Regions from separate parts of the Nocardioides eburneiflavus genome, predicted to be linked through region 1. Evidence: riboswitches for the same ligand, from Rfam matches in the RefSeq annotation. Region 1 holds a riboswitch; the other holds the start of a gene.

Region 1 (7,753 bases):
TTGGCGACGTCGGCGGCGTGCGCGGCCAGCTTGTAGGTGATGACCCCGGTCTTCACGTCGTCGCGGTTCGGCAGGCCCAGGTGCTCCTTGGGCGTGACGTAGCAGAGCATCGCCGTGCCGTGCATGGCGATCGCGGCGGCACCGATGGCGCTGGTGATGTGGTCGTAGCCCGGCGCGACGTCGGTGGCGAGGGGCCCGAGCGTGTAGAACGGCGCGCCGTGGCACCACTCCTGCTGGAGGCGTACGTTCTCCTCCACCAGGTCGAGCGGCACGTGCCCGGGGCCCTCGACCATCACCTGGACGTCGTGCTCCCACGCGCGCACGGTGAGCTCGGCGAGGGTGCGCAGCTCGGCCATCTGAGCGGCGTCGTTGGCGTCGGCGACGCTGCCGGGCCGCAGGCCGTCGCCGAGGGAGAACGCCACGTCGTAGGCCGCGAAGATCTCGCACAGCTCGTCGAAGTGGGTGAAGAGGAAGTTCTCCTCGTGGTGCGCCAGGCACCAGCCGGCCATGATCGACCCGCCGCGCGAGACGATCCCGGTGACCCGCTGGGCCGTGAGCGGCACGTGCCGCAGCAGCACGCCGGCGTGGATCGTCATGTAGTCGACACCCTGCTCGCACTGCTCCACCACGGTGTCGCGGAAGACCTCCCACGTCAGCCGGTCCGCCTCGCCGCCGACCTTCTCCAGCGCCTGGTAGAGCGGGACCGTGCCGATCGGGACGGGCGAGCTGCGCAGGATCCACTCCCGCGTGGTGTGGATGTCCTCGCCGGTGGAGAGGTCCATGACGGTGTCCGCGCCCCACGTCGTCGCCCAGGTGAGCTTGTCGACCTCCTCGGCGATCGAGGAGGTGACGGCGCTGTTGCCGATGTTCGCGTTGACCTTCACCAGGAAGCGCCGGCCGATGACCATCGGCTCGCTCTCGGGGTGGTTGACGTTGGCGGGGATGATCGCCCGCCCGGCGGCGACCTCGCTGCGCACCAGCTCGACGTCGCAGCCCTCGCGTGCGGCGACGTACGCCATCTCCGGCGTCACGATCCCCTGACGGGCGTAGTGGAGCTGGGTGACGGTGCGTCCGGCGCGCGCCCGGAGCGGCGGGCGCCGGCCGCCCGGCCACTCCTCGCGGGCGCCGCCGCGGCGTACGGCGGAGCGGCCGTTGTCGAGCAGCTCGGGCTCGCGGCCGGCGTACGCCTCGGTGTCGTCGCGCGCGGCGATCCAGTCGGCGCGCAGCGGGGGCAGGCCCACCTCGGGGGCGGCGCCGGGCCCGGAGGTGCAGTAGCGGTCGAAGGTCTCGCCGTTGGTGAGCCGGACGCGGGTGACGGGCACGCCGAGGTGGCCGGTGAGCACGCGCTCGTGGGCGGGGTGGACGGTCATGCGGGTTCCTCCTGGAAGGGTTGGGGAGAGGTGGGAGACGGGGCCGCGGCCGCGCCCGAGGCGCCAGCTGCTGCTGTCGGCGAGGCGGTCCGAGACGTACGCCGCGGCGGCGCGCGCGGCGTCCTCGAGGGCGTCGCCGTGGGCGATCCGCGCGGCGAGCGCGCTGGCGTGGGTGCAGCCGGTGCCGTGGTCGGCGGTCGTGGTGACGGCCGGGTGCCGCAGCGCCGTCGCGGTGCGGCCGGCCTCGCACAGCCAGTCGGTGCACGTGGCGGTGGTCGACCCGGGACGCCACTCGGGCCCGCCGGTCAGCACGACCGCGCAGCCGAGGTCGGCGAGCCGCGCGGCGAGCTCGGGCGCCGGTGCGTCGTGGCCCGTGAGGGTGCGGGCCTCGTCGAGGTTGGGGGTGGCGACCAGCGCGGCCGGGAGGAGGTGCTCGACGTACGCCGCCGCGACGCCGGCGTCGCCGAGCACCGCGCCGCTGGTGGCGGCGAGGACCGGGTCCACCACGATCCGGAGGTGGCGGAGGCGGTCGGCGACCAGGCGGACGACGGCGGGGGTGCCGAGCATGCCGGTCTTCACGACCGCGACCGGGAGGTCGCCGAGGACCGCGCCGACCTGCTGCGCGACGACCCGGACGGGCACCTCGTGGACCGCCTGGACGCCGGTGGTGTCCTGCGCGGTCACCGCGGTGACCGCGCACGCGGCGTGGCAGCCGAGGTGCCCGATCGTCGCGAGGTCGGCGGCCAGTCCGGCGGCCCCGCCGCTGTCGGTGCCGGCGACGGCGAGCACCACGGGCGGGGTCAGCACCCGGGGTCCCTGCGGCGTTGTTCGGGGGAGCGCAGCGGAGGAGAAGAACGTCGTGGGGTGTTCGGCAGCTCCCGCAGCAGGGCGGCGACGACGGCGGCCGGGTCCTCGGCCCGCATGACCGCTCCCATGACCGCGACGCCGTGGGCACCGGCCGCGACGGCAGCCGCCGCGTTGGTCGCGTCGATCCCGGCCAGGGCGAGCACTGGCAGCGCGTGCCCGGCCCAGGCGGAGGCGGGGAGCGCGGGGCCGTGGCCCGGCTTGCTGGCGCTGACGGCGTACGGCGAGAGGGTCGTCCAGGACGCGCCCTGCCCGGCGGCACGGGCGACGTCGGCGCGGGAGTGGCACGACCTGCCCCAGCAGCCGTCGGCCGGTGCGGGCTGGTGGGCCGCGAGGTGCAGGCCGTGGGCGCAGTCGTCGGGGATCCGTGACGAGACCACGGTGAGGCCGTCGATCGCCGCGAGGGTGCTGAGGAGGGCGTGCCGCTGACCGGGTTCGAGGTCGTGCTCGCGGACCACCACGGCGCGCAGGCCGGCGTCGACGCACTCCCGCACGGTGCGGACGAGCCCGCGGCCGAGCCGGAGCTGGGACCGGTCGGTCAGCAGCACCAGCCGCGGGATCACGCGATCCTCCCCTCGAGCGGACTGGCCGAGCGGGCCGTGGTGCGCCGCGGGATCCGGCCGGCGCCACGGGCCGCGGTGCCCGACTCGACGGCCAGGCGGAGGGCGCGCGCCATCGCCACAGGGTCCACCGCCCGCGTCACCGCGGTGGCGGCGAGGACCGCGTCGCAGCCGAGCTCCATCGCGCGCGCCGCGTCGGAGGCGGAGCCGATCCCGGCGTCGAGGACGACCGGCACGTCGACTGCAGCGACGACGGCCTCGATCGCGTACGGGTCGAGGATGCCCAGCCCGGACCCGATCGGGGACCCGAGGGGCATCACCGCCGCGCAGCCGGCGTCGGCGAGACGGCGGGCGAGGACCGGGTCGGCCGTCGTGTACGGCAGCACGGTGAAGCCCCGCCCGACGAGCTCGGCCGCGGCCTCGAGCAGCTCGACGGCGTCGGGCAGGAGGCTGGTCTCGTCGCCGATCACCTCGAGCTTCACCCAGTCGGTGCCCAGCGCCTCACGCGCCAGCTCGGCGGTCGTCACCGCCTCGCGCGCCGAGAGGCAGCCGGCCGTGTTGGGCAGGACGGGGACCCCGGCCTCGCGCACCAGGGCCAGCAGCCCGCCGGGGGCGGAGCTCGACGTACGCCGCACGCTGACCGTCACCAGTCCGGGCCGCGCAGCCTCCAGCACGGGCTGGACGAGGTCGGGGCGGGGGAGCCCGCCCGTGCCGAGAAGGAGCCGCGAGGACAGAGGTCGGCCGGCGATCACCAGGTCGCTCGTCGGGGCGGTCATCCGCCGGCCACCGCCGTCACCACGTCGACGACGTCGCCGTCGACCAGCAGCCGGGTGCCGTGCTCGCTGCGCGGGACGACCTCGTGGTTGACCGCGACGGCTTGGCCGTCGGGGAGGGGTCCGACGAGGTCGAGCAGGGTGACGGCGTCGGTGTCGCGGGCGACGCCGTTGAGGGTCAGGTGCACTGCGGTCCTCCTGGGTCGAGCAGCCGTCGCGGGTCGACGGCGGGATCGGGGTCGGCGCCCTCGACCGCGTCGGCGAGGAGCCGCGCGGTGAGGGGAGCGAGGAGCACGCCGTGGCGGAAGTGCCCGGCGGCGAGGAAGGTCCGGGGGTCAGGGGTGGGGCCGACGAGCGGCAGGTGGTCCGCCGTCGCCGGGCGGTCGCGGGCGTCGCAGCCCAGCACCTCCGCGCGGTCGAGCGACGGCAGCAGGACTCGGGCGGCCCGCAGCAGCCGCAGCACGCCGCCGGCCGTCGGCACCGGACCCGCGTCGTGCTCCTCGACCGTCGCGCCGACGACCACCTCGCCGCCGGCGCGTGGCACCACGTAGACCGGCTCGCCAGCCACCCAGCCCCGCACGACGTGACGCGGCGGGTCATCGGTCCGCAGCCGCACGACCTCGCCGCGCACGCCTCGCACCAGCCCCGTCCAGGGCGCCGGGAGGCGGGAGCCGGTGGCGACGACGACGGCGTCCGCGGCGGTGAGCGGGGGACGGGCGTGGACCCGCTCACGCAGCCGGCGGAGGAGAGCGGCGACCACGGCCCGCGGGTCGACGGCGCGGTCGTCGAGCACCAGTCCTCCGGCGACCCGCCCCAGCGCAGGCTCGAGCCGACGCACCTGGGCCGACGTCAGCACGGCGGCGTCGACGCCCAGAGTTCCCAGCACCTCGGCCTGTTCCTCGACGTCGAGCCGGTCCGCCGCATCGTGGCCCACCACGAGGGTCCCGTGGTCGTGCAGCGGCACGCCCAGCCGCGCGGCGTACGCCGGCCACAGGCGGGCGCTCGCGGCGCCGAGCCGGTGGACGTCGGGCTCGCCGTGCCAGGCCTCCCCGCCGGGCGAGAGCATCCCGGCCGCGACGGCCGACGCACCGCTGCCGGGTGCGGGGTCGACGACCGCGACGTCGTGGCCGCGGGCGACGAGCTCGTCGGCGCAAGCGAGCCCGACGATGCCGGCGCCGAGGACGTGCACGCGCATCAGCCGAGCTCCCGCACCAGCTCCTTCGCCACTGCCACGGGATCGGGTTCGCGCCAGATCGCGCCCAGGACCGCGACGCCGTGCGCACCCGCGTCGAGGACCGGAGCCACCCGGCCGGCGTCGATGCCGCCGATGGCCACCAGCGGCAGCACGCCGCAGGCGGCCGCCACCGCGCCCGGTCCCAGCGGGTCCGGCAGGCCCGACTTGCTCGAGGTCGCGAAGACCGGGCCGAAGCCGGCGTACGCCGCCCCGGCCGCCGCGGCGCGCTCGACGTCCGACCGGTCGCGACAGGTCGCGCCGACCAGCAGGTGCGGCGCCGCCCGCGTCGCGAGCCCGACGGGGAGGTCGTCGGCGCCGAGGTGCACGCCGTCGGCCCCGGTGGCGAGCGCCACGTCGAGCCGGTCGTCGACCACCACCGTCGCTCCGGCGGGGCGTACGGCCGCCTGCACGACGCGGGTCAGCTCGACGAGCTCGCGGGTGGTGACGTCCTTGTCGCGGACCTGGAAGCCGTCGACCCCCGCCTCGGCGAGGTCGGACAGCAGCGACAGGTCGTCTCTCGAGGAGACCAGGCAGAAGATGCGTGGCAGAGCCATGTGGAACTCACTTCCTTCGCCGGCATGACCCGGATCAGGTACGACGGTCGGAGCGGTTCCAGCTCCCTCTCAGCCCGCTTCCGCGGACTCCCGTGTGGACGGCAGTGACGCTAGCAGAGGCTGCACGGGGGCCGTTTCCAGGGCACGGGTCCTCGACCTCGATGGGGCCCTTCTCCTTTCCGCCGATCGGCGGAAAGGCGAGGCGCCCGGGTCTCGGCCGGGTTCCAACACTCTCGTTTCTCCTCGCGGAACCGACGTCCTCAGGTAGACATCCGTTCGCCGGTCGCGACTCGCGCGACCATGTCGAGTGGGGGACTCCGCTGTGCTTGCGCGCGCCAAAGTTGTGAACCGGGCAGTACGACGAGGGGCAGCGCGGAGGCGGCTCGCCGCCGTGCTGGTGGTGGGAGTGCTCGCCGGGGCGTCCGCGTGCAGCCCCGACGTGTCGGAGAGCGACGCTCGAGACGGAGGGCCCGCCGCAGGCGCGGCGAGCACGCCCCCATCACCCGAGCCCGAGGCTCCGGTCCTGTCGGCAGGGGAGTGGAAGGTCAGGAAGGTCGTCATCGAGGACCGCGTCGACGGTCTCAAGGGGCCTGGAGCCGGCGAGGAGGTCCGCGACCTGATGCTGCGGATCGCGCGGGACCACACCTTCAACGAGCGGAGCTTCGTCCACGACGGCAAGAAGGGACGCGCCGAGTCGACGCGGTGGATGCTGTCGGCCCGCAGGGACATGACCGCCGACGCGGCCCGCGACTGGACGAGCACCGTGAAGACCTACTTCCGGGAGAAGAAGGCCGACGGCACTGAGGCGTGGAACGACATGATGTCCTGGACCACGTACGGGATGTACGACAAGGCCATGCGGCCCACCGACCCGACGGTGCCGCTGATGTTCGACCGGACCGTCAAGAGCCTGGACATCGACCTGTCCACCGATGGTCGGGTCTGGGTGACCATGAAGACCGGCGCCAGGTTCAACTTCGTCAACAAGGGCACGCCCGCGGTCAGTCGTGCAGACCGAACGCAGGAGTTCTGGCTCAAGGAGGTCGACGGCCAGTGGAAGGTCGACGGCTGGAACGGCACCGTCGAGTTCGCCCTCGAGAAGGACTGACCCGAACGACTCGTCCCTCGCCCTAGGATGCGCGCATGGGGGACAACGGCAGCCGTCGAGGAGCAGGCAGGTCGCCGAGCATGGCGCAGGTAGCCGCGGTCGCTGGCGTCTCGCACCAGACGGTGTCGCGCGTGCTCAACGACGCCTCGCTGGTCAAGGAGGAGACGCGCCTGCGGGTGCTCGCCGCGATCGAGGAGCTCGGCTACCGGCGCAACTTCGCGGCGCGGCTCCTCGCCACCAACCGGTCCCGCCGCATCGGCATGGTCACCGCGCACCTCGGCCTGCACGGGCCGAGCATGATCGCGCTGGGCGTGCAGGAGGCGGGCTACGCCGAGGGCTGGGACGTCTCGCTCGTCGGGCTGCCCGAGTTCTCCGCCGAGATGCTCGACAACGCCGTCGAGCGGCTGCTCGACCAGGCCGTCGAGGCGATCGTCGTCGCGGTCGCGCACCGCGAGGCCGCCGAGATGACGCAGTCCCTCCAGCTCTCCATCCCCATCGTGACGGTGCAGGGCGTCGTGGCCGGGACGCCCCTGTCCGCGGGCATCGACCAGCAGGCGGGCGCCGAGCTCGCCGTGGGCCACCTGCTCGACCTCGGCCACCGCCACGTCGCCCACGTCGCCGGCCCGGCCGACTGGGTGGAGGCCGAGCAGCGCCGGGCCGGCTGGCGCCGCGCGCACGAGGAGCGCGGGCTGCTGCCGGGCCCCGAGCTCGAGGGCGACTGGTCACCGGAGAGCGGCCACCGCGCGGGGCTCCTCATCGCCGACGACCCCGACGTCACGGCGGTCTTCGCCGGCAACGACCCGATGGCGCTCGGTCTCCTCAACGCCCTCCACGAGCGCGGTCGCCGGGTGCCCGACGACGTGAGCGTCGTGGGCTTCGACGACGTGCCGGAGTCGGCCTACTACTGGCCGGCGCTCACCACGGTCTCCCAGGACTTCGCCGAGCTCGGCCGCCGGGCCCTGAGCCTGGCGCTCGGCGCCGTGCGCGGTGAGGACGAGGCCACGCTCGACCCGATCATGCCGACGCTGACGGTCCGCCGGTCCACCGCCGCCCGCCCTCAACCGCCCGGGTAGGCCGCCAGCAACGCACCGGCCGACAGGCCGTGGAGGCGCTCCAGCCGCTCGCGCGAACGCCTGCTCGGCACCCCGGCGAGGGCGGCCACCCGCGCGACCGGCACGCGGTACGCCGCCGCAGCCGCCGCAGCGGCGGCACCGGTCCGCGCGCGACGGGCGGGGGAGAGGAGCGCAGCACCGGGACGAGGACGGGGGGCGAGGTGCCGAGCAGCGACGC
Region 2 (7,753 bases), 130 kb from region 1:
GGACGAGCCCGACGACGACCCACGGCAGCCGGGCCGCCAGCTCCGCGACCGTGGCCACGTCGGGGGCCTTGGCGATGTCACCGACGAGGAAGACGGGATTCGCCTGCTGGAGCCGGAGGAGGTCGGTCGCCGTGATCACGCCGGCGGGTCGGCCGTCGTCGACCACGGGCAGGTGGTGGATGTTGCGTCGCACCATCTCGAGCAGGGCCTCCAGGGCCGGGGCGGCGGGGCGGGTGGTCGCCGGGTCCGGCGTCATCACCGTCGACACGGGGCTCTCCGGGTCCACCCCGGCCGCGAGGACCCGGGTGCGCAGGTCGCGGTCCGTCAGGATGCCGACGAGGACCTCGCCGTCGCTGACGAGCACCGAGGAGATGCGCTCGGCCGACATCGTCCGCGCAGCCTCCAGGACGGAGGCGTCGGCGCGGACGCTCACCGGTGCCCGGCCCACGAGGTCGCCCACCGTGCTGGACAGCACCGACCGCTCTGCGCCGGCCCCTTCCCGTCGCTGCCGGGCGACGGCCTCACGGAGCCGTCCGGCGCGGTGCTCGAAGAAGGAGGCGAAGTCGGCGTGCCGCTCGCGCAGCTGGTGGAACAGCTCGGCCGGGCAGGCCAGGACCAGGGTGTCCTCGATCGCGTGGACCGTGACCGGCTGCGGTGCCCCGGTCGCCAGTGCGGCGCCGCCGATGCAGGTGCCGGCAGCCCCCCGTTCGACGAGCTCGCCGTCGCGGTCGCGGAGCTCGACGGCACCCGACCTCACGACCAGCAGCTCGACGGGGGTGCTGCCCTCGGCGAGCACCACGGTGCCGCGGCGGTGGTAGCCGATGCTCAGCCGGGGCGGGACCGACTCGAGGACCGCAGCCGGGAGGGAGTCGAACGGTGCGTGGGACGCGAGGAAGTCCCGGATCTCCGCGAGCTCGACGTTGAGGGGCACTCCATCATCATGACTCCTCCCCGAGGTGCGGGTCGCCCAGGAGGTACTGGGTCAGCGGACCCTGGTGGTCGCGGTCGTGGTGGCGCACCGGCTCGGGGACCATGCGTCCCTCGGCGGCGTCCCAGAACCGGTCGACCCGGCGGGCGACAGCGCGCGCGAGGTGCCCGACCACGCCCTGGTGGGGGATCCAGGGGTGAGGTCGCGTGGGCGAGGCCAGCTCGGCGTGGTGGAGCAGCATGCCCAGGTCGCGGGGGTCGTCCGGCTCCGTCGCGAGCAGGGTCGCGGCGAGCCGTCGCTCCAGGTCGCGCACCCGGTCGAACTCGTGGCGCACGTCCTGCCAGATGGGTGGCCACGGCCGCCCGACGGCGAACGTGGAGCCGTACAGCTTGGCCTTCACCTGGGCGAGGGACTCCTCGTAGGAGCGGCTGGCGGCCAGGAACTCGTGCGCGAGGTCGTGGCCGCCGGGCAGGTGGCGGACGAGTGGCGCGATCGCGTCGACCATCGCGGCGTTGTGCCGGCTGGCCGCGGCCAGGAACGTGTCGATGGCGGTGTAGTGGTCGCGCGGGTGGCGCACGTCGGGTCGTGCGTCGGCGGCCAGGGCCAGGCGGTGCGCGAGGTCGTGGTGGATGCTCTCGAGGTCGTGGGCGAGGGTGATCACGGCGGTCATCTCCTTCGGAAGCCGTGTCACTCCAGTCTTGCTCGTCCCGGCCCCAGCGCAAGGCCTACGGGCGCACTGCTGCCCGCACCATCGGCACGTGCCTGATGCCGTCCTCGTCGAACGCGGGCCCGGTCACCTCGAAGCCGTACGCCGCGTAGAAGCCGGCCAGCCCGCTCTGGGCGTCGAGCCGGACCTCGCGGCCCCCGCACAGCGCCATCGCCTCGTCCATCAGCAGCGCCGCCAGTCCGCGCCCGCGCCCCGCCGGCGCCACCACGACCCGTCCGATCCGCGCCGCGTCCCCGTCGTCGAGCACGCGGAGGGTGCCGAGCACGGTGTCGTCGTCCAGCAGCACGACGTGGCGGGTGCCCTCCTCGAGGTCGCGGCCGTCGAGGTCGGGGTAGGGACAGTCCTGCTCCACGACGAACACCTGCTGCCGCAGCCGCCACACGTCGTACGCCGTGCGTGGCGCGAGCTCGTCGACGGTGGTCGTCAGCACGCGGACGTGGCGGAGGCTGGGCATGGGGCGAGCGTAGGGGCAGCGGGCACGGGGCTAGGCTGGTCCCACACGACAGGGGAGCACGCGCAGGCGTGCTGAGAGTGCGGACCAGCCGCAGACCCTCCGAACCTGATCCGGTTAGCACCGGCGCAAGGGAGTCCACATGAAGCACGTACGCGCACGCGCTGCCCTCCTCGCCACGGCGAGCCTGCTGCTGAGCAGCTGCAGCCTCGCCGGCGAGGGCGAGGGGCCGACCGCCACCGAGCCCTCGACCTCGACGGCGACTCCCGGGGAACCGGGGGAGGCAGGGGAGCCCGGCGGCACCGTCGTCCTCGCCACCCACGAGTCGTTCAACCTGCCCAAGAAGCTGGTGCGGTCGTTCGAGGACGAGACCGGCTACCGGCTCGAGGTCCGCGCGGCCGGCGACGCCGGCACGCTGGCCACCAAGCTCAGCCTCACCGCCGACAACCCGATCGCCGACGCGGCCTTCGGCATCGACAACACCTTCGCCTCGCGGCCGCTGGGCGAGGGCGCGTTCGCCGAGGTCGACACGACCGCGACCCCGCCGGAGGAGTACGCCCTGGCCGAGGGTGGCGACCGCCTCGTCCCGATCGACTCCGCCAGCGTCTGCGTCAACGTCGACACCGACTGGTTCGAGGCGGAGGGCATCACGCCCCCGGAGACGCTCGACGACCTCACCGACCCGGCGTACGCCGACCTGATGGTCACGCCCGGAGCGTCGACCAGCAGCCCCGGCATGGCGTTCTTCCTCGCCACCGTCGCGGCCCACGGCGACGACTGGCAGGACTACTGGACCGACCTGCTGGCCAACGGCGTCAAGGCCGTCGACGGGTGGGAGGACGCCTACTACGGCGACTTCACCGCCGGCTCCGAGCAGGGCACCCGCCCGATCGTGGTGTCGTACGACTCCTCCCCGGCCTTCACCGTCAGCGGAGGGCGCACCACCACCGCCGCCCTGCTCGACACCTGCTTCCGCCAGGTCGAGTATGCCGGCGTGCTCGCGGGTGCCGACAACCCCGAGGGCGCCGCGGCGCTGGTCGACTGGATGCTGACCGACGAGGTGCAGAGCGCGCTGCCGGACGCGATGTACGTCTTCCCGGTCATGCCGGGCGCGACCGTCCCCGACGACTGGGCCGAGTTCGCCCCGCAGCCCACCGACCCGTTCGAGGTCTCACCGGAGGAGATCGCCGCCAACCGCGAGCAGTGGCTGACCGAGTGGACCGACGTCATCTCGCGATGAGGCGGGTCCTCGCCCTCCTCGCGCTGGCCGCCGCGCCGGTGCTGGTGCTCGGGGTGCTCTTCGTCCTGCCGGTGACCGGCATGGTCGCCGAGGGGTTCGTCGTGGACGGCCGGTTCGCGCCGGGAGCGGTGCTCGACGTCCTCGCCCGGCCGCGCGTGCACCGGGTCGCGTGGTTCACCGTGTGGACCTCCGGCACCGCGACCCTGCTCGCCGTCGTGCTCGGCCTGCCCGCGGCGTACGCCCTGCACCGGCTGGCGCTGCCCGGCCGCGCCGCGGTGCGGGCCGCGCTGCTCGTGCCGTTCGTGCTGCCGACCGTCGTCGTGGGCGTCGCGTTCCGCCAGCTGCTGGGCGAGGGCGGCCCGCTCGGGTTCCTCGGCCTCGACGGCACCCCGGTCGCGATCGTCGCCGGGCTGGTGTTCTTCAACGTCGCCGTGGTCGTCCGCACCGTGGGCGTCGCGTGGGAGTCGCTCGACCCGCGCCCCGGGCAGGCGGCCGCTGCGCTGGGGGCGTCCCCGTGGCAGGTGCTGCGGACCGTCACCCTGCCGGCGCTGCGCCCCGCGATCGTCGGCGCCGCCAGCATCGTCTTCCTCTTCTGCGCGACGGCCTTCGGCGTCGTGCTCACCCTCGGCGGGGTCCGCTACGCGACCGTCGAGACCGAGATCTACCTGTTGACCACGACGATCTTCGACCTCCAGGCGGCAGCCGCCCTGTCGGTGCTGCAGATCGTCGTGGTCGTCGTCCTGCTGGCGCTCGCCGCGCGGCTGCGCGCGACCCCCGACCCGACGGCCCAGCGCACGGTGTCGCCGGTACGGGCCGTACGCCGCTCCGACGCACCCGTCGTCGTCGCCACGCTGCTGGTGCTCGGCGCGATGCTGCTGCCGATCCTGACGCTGGTGGTCGGCTCGCTCGCGGTCGGGGACGGCTGGGGCCTCGACAACTACCGCGCGCTCACGACCGTGGGCGACAACCAGGCGCTGCTGGTCCCGGTGACCGCCGCGCTGGCGACCAGCCTGCGCACCGCCGTCGACGCCACCTGGATGGCGCTGCTGGTGGGCGTCGTGGTGTCGGTGATCGTCACGCGGCGCTCGCACTCGGTCGCCGAGCGGCGGGTGCGCTCGACCCTCGACGGCTTCTTCATGCTGCCGCTCGGGGTCAGCGCGGTCACCCTCGGCTTCGGCTTCCTCATCACCCTCGACCGGCCGCCGCTCGACCTGCGCGACTCGCCCCTGCTGGTGCCGATGGCGCAGGCGCTCGTCGCGCTGCCGCTCGTCGTGCGCACCCTCGCCCCGGTGCTCGGCGGGATCGACGACCGTCAGCGGCAGGCCGCGGCCTCGCTCGGGGCGTCCGCGGGGCGCACCCTGCTCACCGTCGACCTGCCGGTCGTGTGGAAGCCGATGCTCGCCGCCAGCGGTTTCGCGTTCGCCGCCTCGCTGGGGGAGTTCGGTGCGACGTCCTTCCTCGCCCGCGACACCAGCCCGACGCTGCCCGTCGTGATCTTCCGGCTGATCGGTCACCCCGGCGAGATGAACTACGGCATGGCGCTCGCTGCGTCCGTCGTCCTCGCGGCCGCCACCGCCGTGGTGATGCTGGCCGTCGAGCGGCTGCGCGTGCCGGGTGTGGGAGCGTTCTAGGGCCATGCTCGAGCTCACCGACGTCACCGTGCGCTACGGCGACACCGCCGCCGTCGACGAGGTGTCCCTCGTCCTCGACCCCGGTCAGGTGCTCGCCGTCCTCGGACCCTCCGGCTGCGGCAAGTCCACCCTGCTGCGCGCCGTGGCCGGGCTCGAGCCGCTCACGGCGGGCTCGGTCGCGTGGGCCGGCGCCGACCTCGCCGGCGTGCCGACCCACAAGCGCGGCTTCGCACTGATGTTCCAGGACGGCCAGCTCTTCGCCCACCTCACCGTCGCCCGCAACGTGGCGTACGCCCTGCGGCTGCGGCGTACACCCTCGGCGCGGGTCGCGGCCCGGGTGCGCGAGCTGCTCGAGCTGGTCGGGCTCACCGGCTACGACGACCGGCTGCCCGGCACCCTCTCCGGCGGCGAGCGGCAGCGGGTCGCGCTGGCCCGGGCGCTCGCCGTGGAGCCGCGGCTGATCCTGCTCGACGAGCCGCTGTCGGCCCTCGACGCCACGCTGCGTGAGCGGCTGGCCGGCGACCTGCGCTCGATCCTGCACGCGGCGGGGACGACGGCGCTGCTGGTGACCCACGACCACGAGGAGGCGTTCGCGCTCGCCGACCGGCTCGCGGTGATGCGTGGCGGGCGCGTGGTCCAGCAGGGGGCGATCGACGAGGTCTGGCGCGAGCCGGTCGACGAGGAGACCGCCCTGTTCCTGGGCTATGCCCGCGTGGTGCGCGGGGACGCCGCAGCGCGGGTGCTGTCGGCCGCCGACCTGCCGCCGGCGTACGCCGTGGCGCTGCGCCGCTCCGCCCTGGTGGTCGACCCGGCCGGTGGGCTCCGCGCGGTCGTGGAGTCGGCGCGGGTGACGCCCGAGGTGGTCCGGCTGGTGGTGGAGGCCGACGGCGTCGGCGCGGTCGACGCCGTGGCGCCGCTGGGCAGTCGCGTGTCGCCCGGCGACGAGGTCGCGCTGCGGGTCGACGTGACGAGGCTCGCGGTCCTGTCGATCGCGGCCGGGGGTTGACCCGTCCCTACACTGACGTCCGTGTACAGACCGGCCTATGCCCTGCTCGTGGGAGTCGCTGCGGTCATGGGTGTGCTGGCGCTGGCCGCGTCGTTCACCCTCGACCGACCGCTCGTGGACCCCGAAGGGTTCCTGGGGCCCTCCTGGCTCAGGCTGCCGCTGCTGGTGCTCGGCGCGTTCCTGCTCGACCTGCTGCCGCGGACGCTGTGGTACTCGCGGATGAAGCCTGCGCTGATGCCCGACATCGCGCGCGAGCGGATCCGCACCCATTGGGACCGCGAGCGGATCATCCTGGTGGTCCTCGGGCTGGTCTCCTTCTACATCACCTACGTCTGCTACCGGAACCTCAAGTCCTTCCTGCCCTTCATCATGGGCGAGGACAAGTACGACCGTGAGCTGCACCTGATCGACCGGGCGCTGATGTTCGGCCACGAGCCGGCCACGATCCTGCACACGATCTTCGGCACCGGGTTCTCCGCGCACATCCTCTCCACGATCTACCTGTGGTTCCTGCCGCTCGTGCCGCTCGCCCTCGCCGCGTGGCTGGTGTGGTCGCGCAACATCACCTTCGGCTACTGGTTCGCCACCTCGCAGTGCCTGGCCTGGTCGATCGGCACCGCGTCCTACTACGCGCTGCCGACCCTCGGCCCCGGCTTCAACTACAGCTACCTCTACACCGACCTCCCCGAGACCGGGTCGAGCGCACTGATGGACGCCCTCTCCTACGGCCGGGACGGCGTGCTGCGCAAGGGAGCCGAGGGGGCGGTGCAGTCCGTCGCCGGCTTCGCGTCGCTGCACGTCGCGATCACCCTGCTCGTCGCGCTGATGGTGCAGTACACCCTGCGCAACCGGATCCTCCACATCGTCTTCTGGGCCAACTTCGCGATCACCGTGGTGGCGACCCTCTACTTCGGCTGGCACTACATCGCCGACGACCTCGCCGGTGTCGTGATCGCCCTGTTCTCCTTCTGGCTCGGCGGGCTCGCGAGCGGGCAGAAGTTCGACAGACACGGATTGTCCTCGCACCCGACCTCGACGACGCGTCAGGTGCCGGTCGACGCCGACTGAGGCTGCCCGGGGCCCCTGCCGGGCCCCTTCTCGGCAACCACCGGGTACCCGGTGGTTCCTCGGGTTATCACCCGTTGCAACGGTCGGAAAGCTCAGAGACCACCGGTCAACCGGTGATTGCCGGCACGGAAACGGGAACTACAATCGTGTAGTTTGCAAGCCGACACGCCGCATGAAGGTGAAAAAGTTGGGGAAAGTGTTCCCAGTGTGACGAAAGTTCACTAACGTGCCTCGCGTTGCCCGTGCGAAGGGGAAGTCGCGCGGGCCCGAGACCACCAAGGGGAACCCCCGTGCCCTCCGCACCGCGACCGCAGCCCGCGCCCCGGCGTTCGACCGCGCGCTGGGCTGGCGCCGTCGTCCTGGTCGCGGGACTGGCCGTCGGGGGCGGCCACGGCGCGTATGCGGACGACCCGGTGCCCAGCGAGGGCGACGTCGCTGCGGCGCAGGAGCGGGCGGCCGAGAAGGGCCGCGACGTGGCGGCCGTCCAGGCCGACCTGATCCGCGCCAACCTCGCGCTGACCGCCGCCGGCGACCTGGCCGCCCAGGCCGCCGAGGCGTGGAACGGTGCCCGGTGGCGGGCAGACGAGGCGCGCCGGGACGCCGAGGCGGCCGAAGCGGCCGCGGAGGCCGCCCGGGAGGACGTCGAGCGGCAGCGCGAGCTCTACGCAGCGACGGTCGTCCAGTCCTACGAGGACGGCACCC

What was found. A riboswitch is a leader RNA that binds a small molecule or an ion and turns the genes downstream of it on or off. The one in region 1 is predicted to bind thiamine pyrophosphate.
Region 2: it holds a riboswitch for thiamine pyrophosphate, as region 1 does, so the genes downstream of both, EXE59_RS01490 (thiamine ABC transporter substrate-binding protein) here and thiE (thiamine phosphate synthase) in region 1, are expected to answer to the same signal.

Annotation. Positions count from the first base shown of each region.
Region 1 is NZ_SRRO01000001.1:432,774-440,526, reverse strand. Features, by position in the region: gene thiC (phosphomethylpyrimidine synthase ThiC) at 1-2,177, opposite strand, end outside; gene EXE59_RS02070 (thiamine phosphate synthase) at 2,171-2,797, opposite strand; gene EXE59_RS02065 (thiazole synthase) at 2,794-3,570, opposite strand; gene thiS (sulfur carrier protein ThiS) at 3,567-3,755, opposite strand; gene EXE59_RS02055 (FAD-dependent oxidoreductase) at 3,746-4,762, opposite strand; gene thiE (thiamine phosphate synthase) at 4,762-5,355, opposite strand; TPP riboswitch at 5,350-5,459, opposite strand; gene EXE59_RS02045 (hypothetical protein) at 5,747-6,463, shown strand; gene EXE59_RS02040 (LacI family DNA-binding transcriptional regulator) at 6,544-7,536, shown strand; partial or broken gene EXE59_RS25050 (helix-turn-helix domain-containing protein) at 7,736-7,753, opposite strand, start outside.
Region 2 is NZ_SRRO01000001.1:303,908-311,660, reverse strand. Features, by position in the region: gene EXE59_RS01505 (putative nucleotidyltransferase substrate binding domain-containing protein) at 1-931, opposite strand, end outside; gene EXE59_RS01500 (hypothetical protein) at 939-1,598, opposite strand; gene EXE59_RS01495 (GNAT family N-acetyltransferase) at 1,654-2,109, opposite strand; TPP riboswitch at 2,150-2,259, shown strand; gene EXE59_RS01490 (thiamine ABC transporter substrate-binding protein) at 2,249-3,346, shown strand; gene EXE59_RS01485 (ABC transporter permease) at 3,343-4,977, shown strand; gene EXE59_RS01480 (ABC transporter ATP-binding protein) at 4,982-5,983, shown strand; gene EXE59_RS01475 (phosphatase PAP2 family protein) at 6,005-7,051, shown strand; gene EXE59_RS01470 (C40 family peptidase) at 7,342-7,753, shown strand, end outside.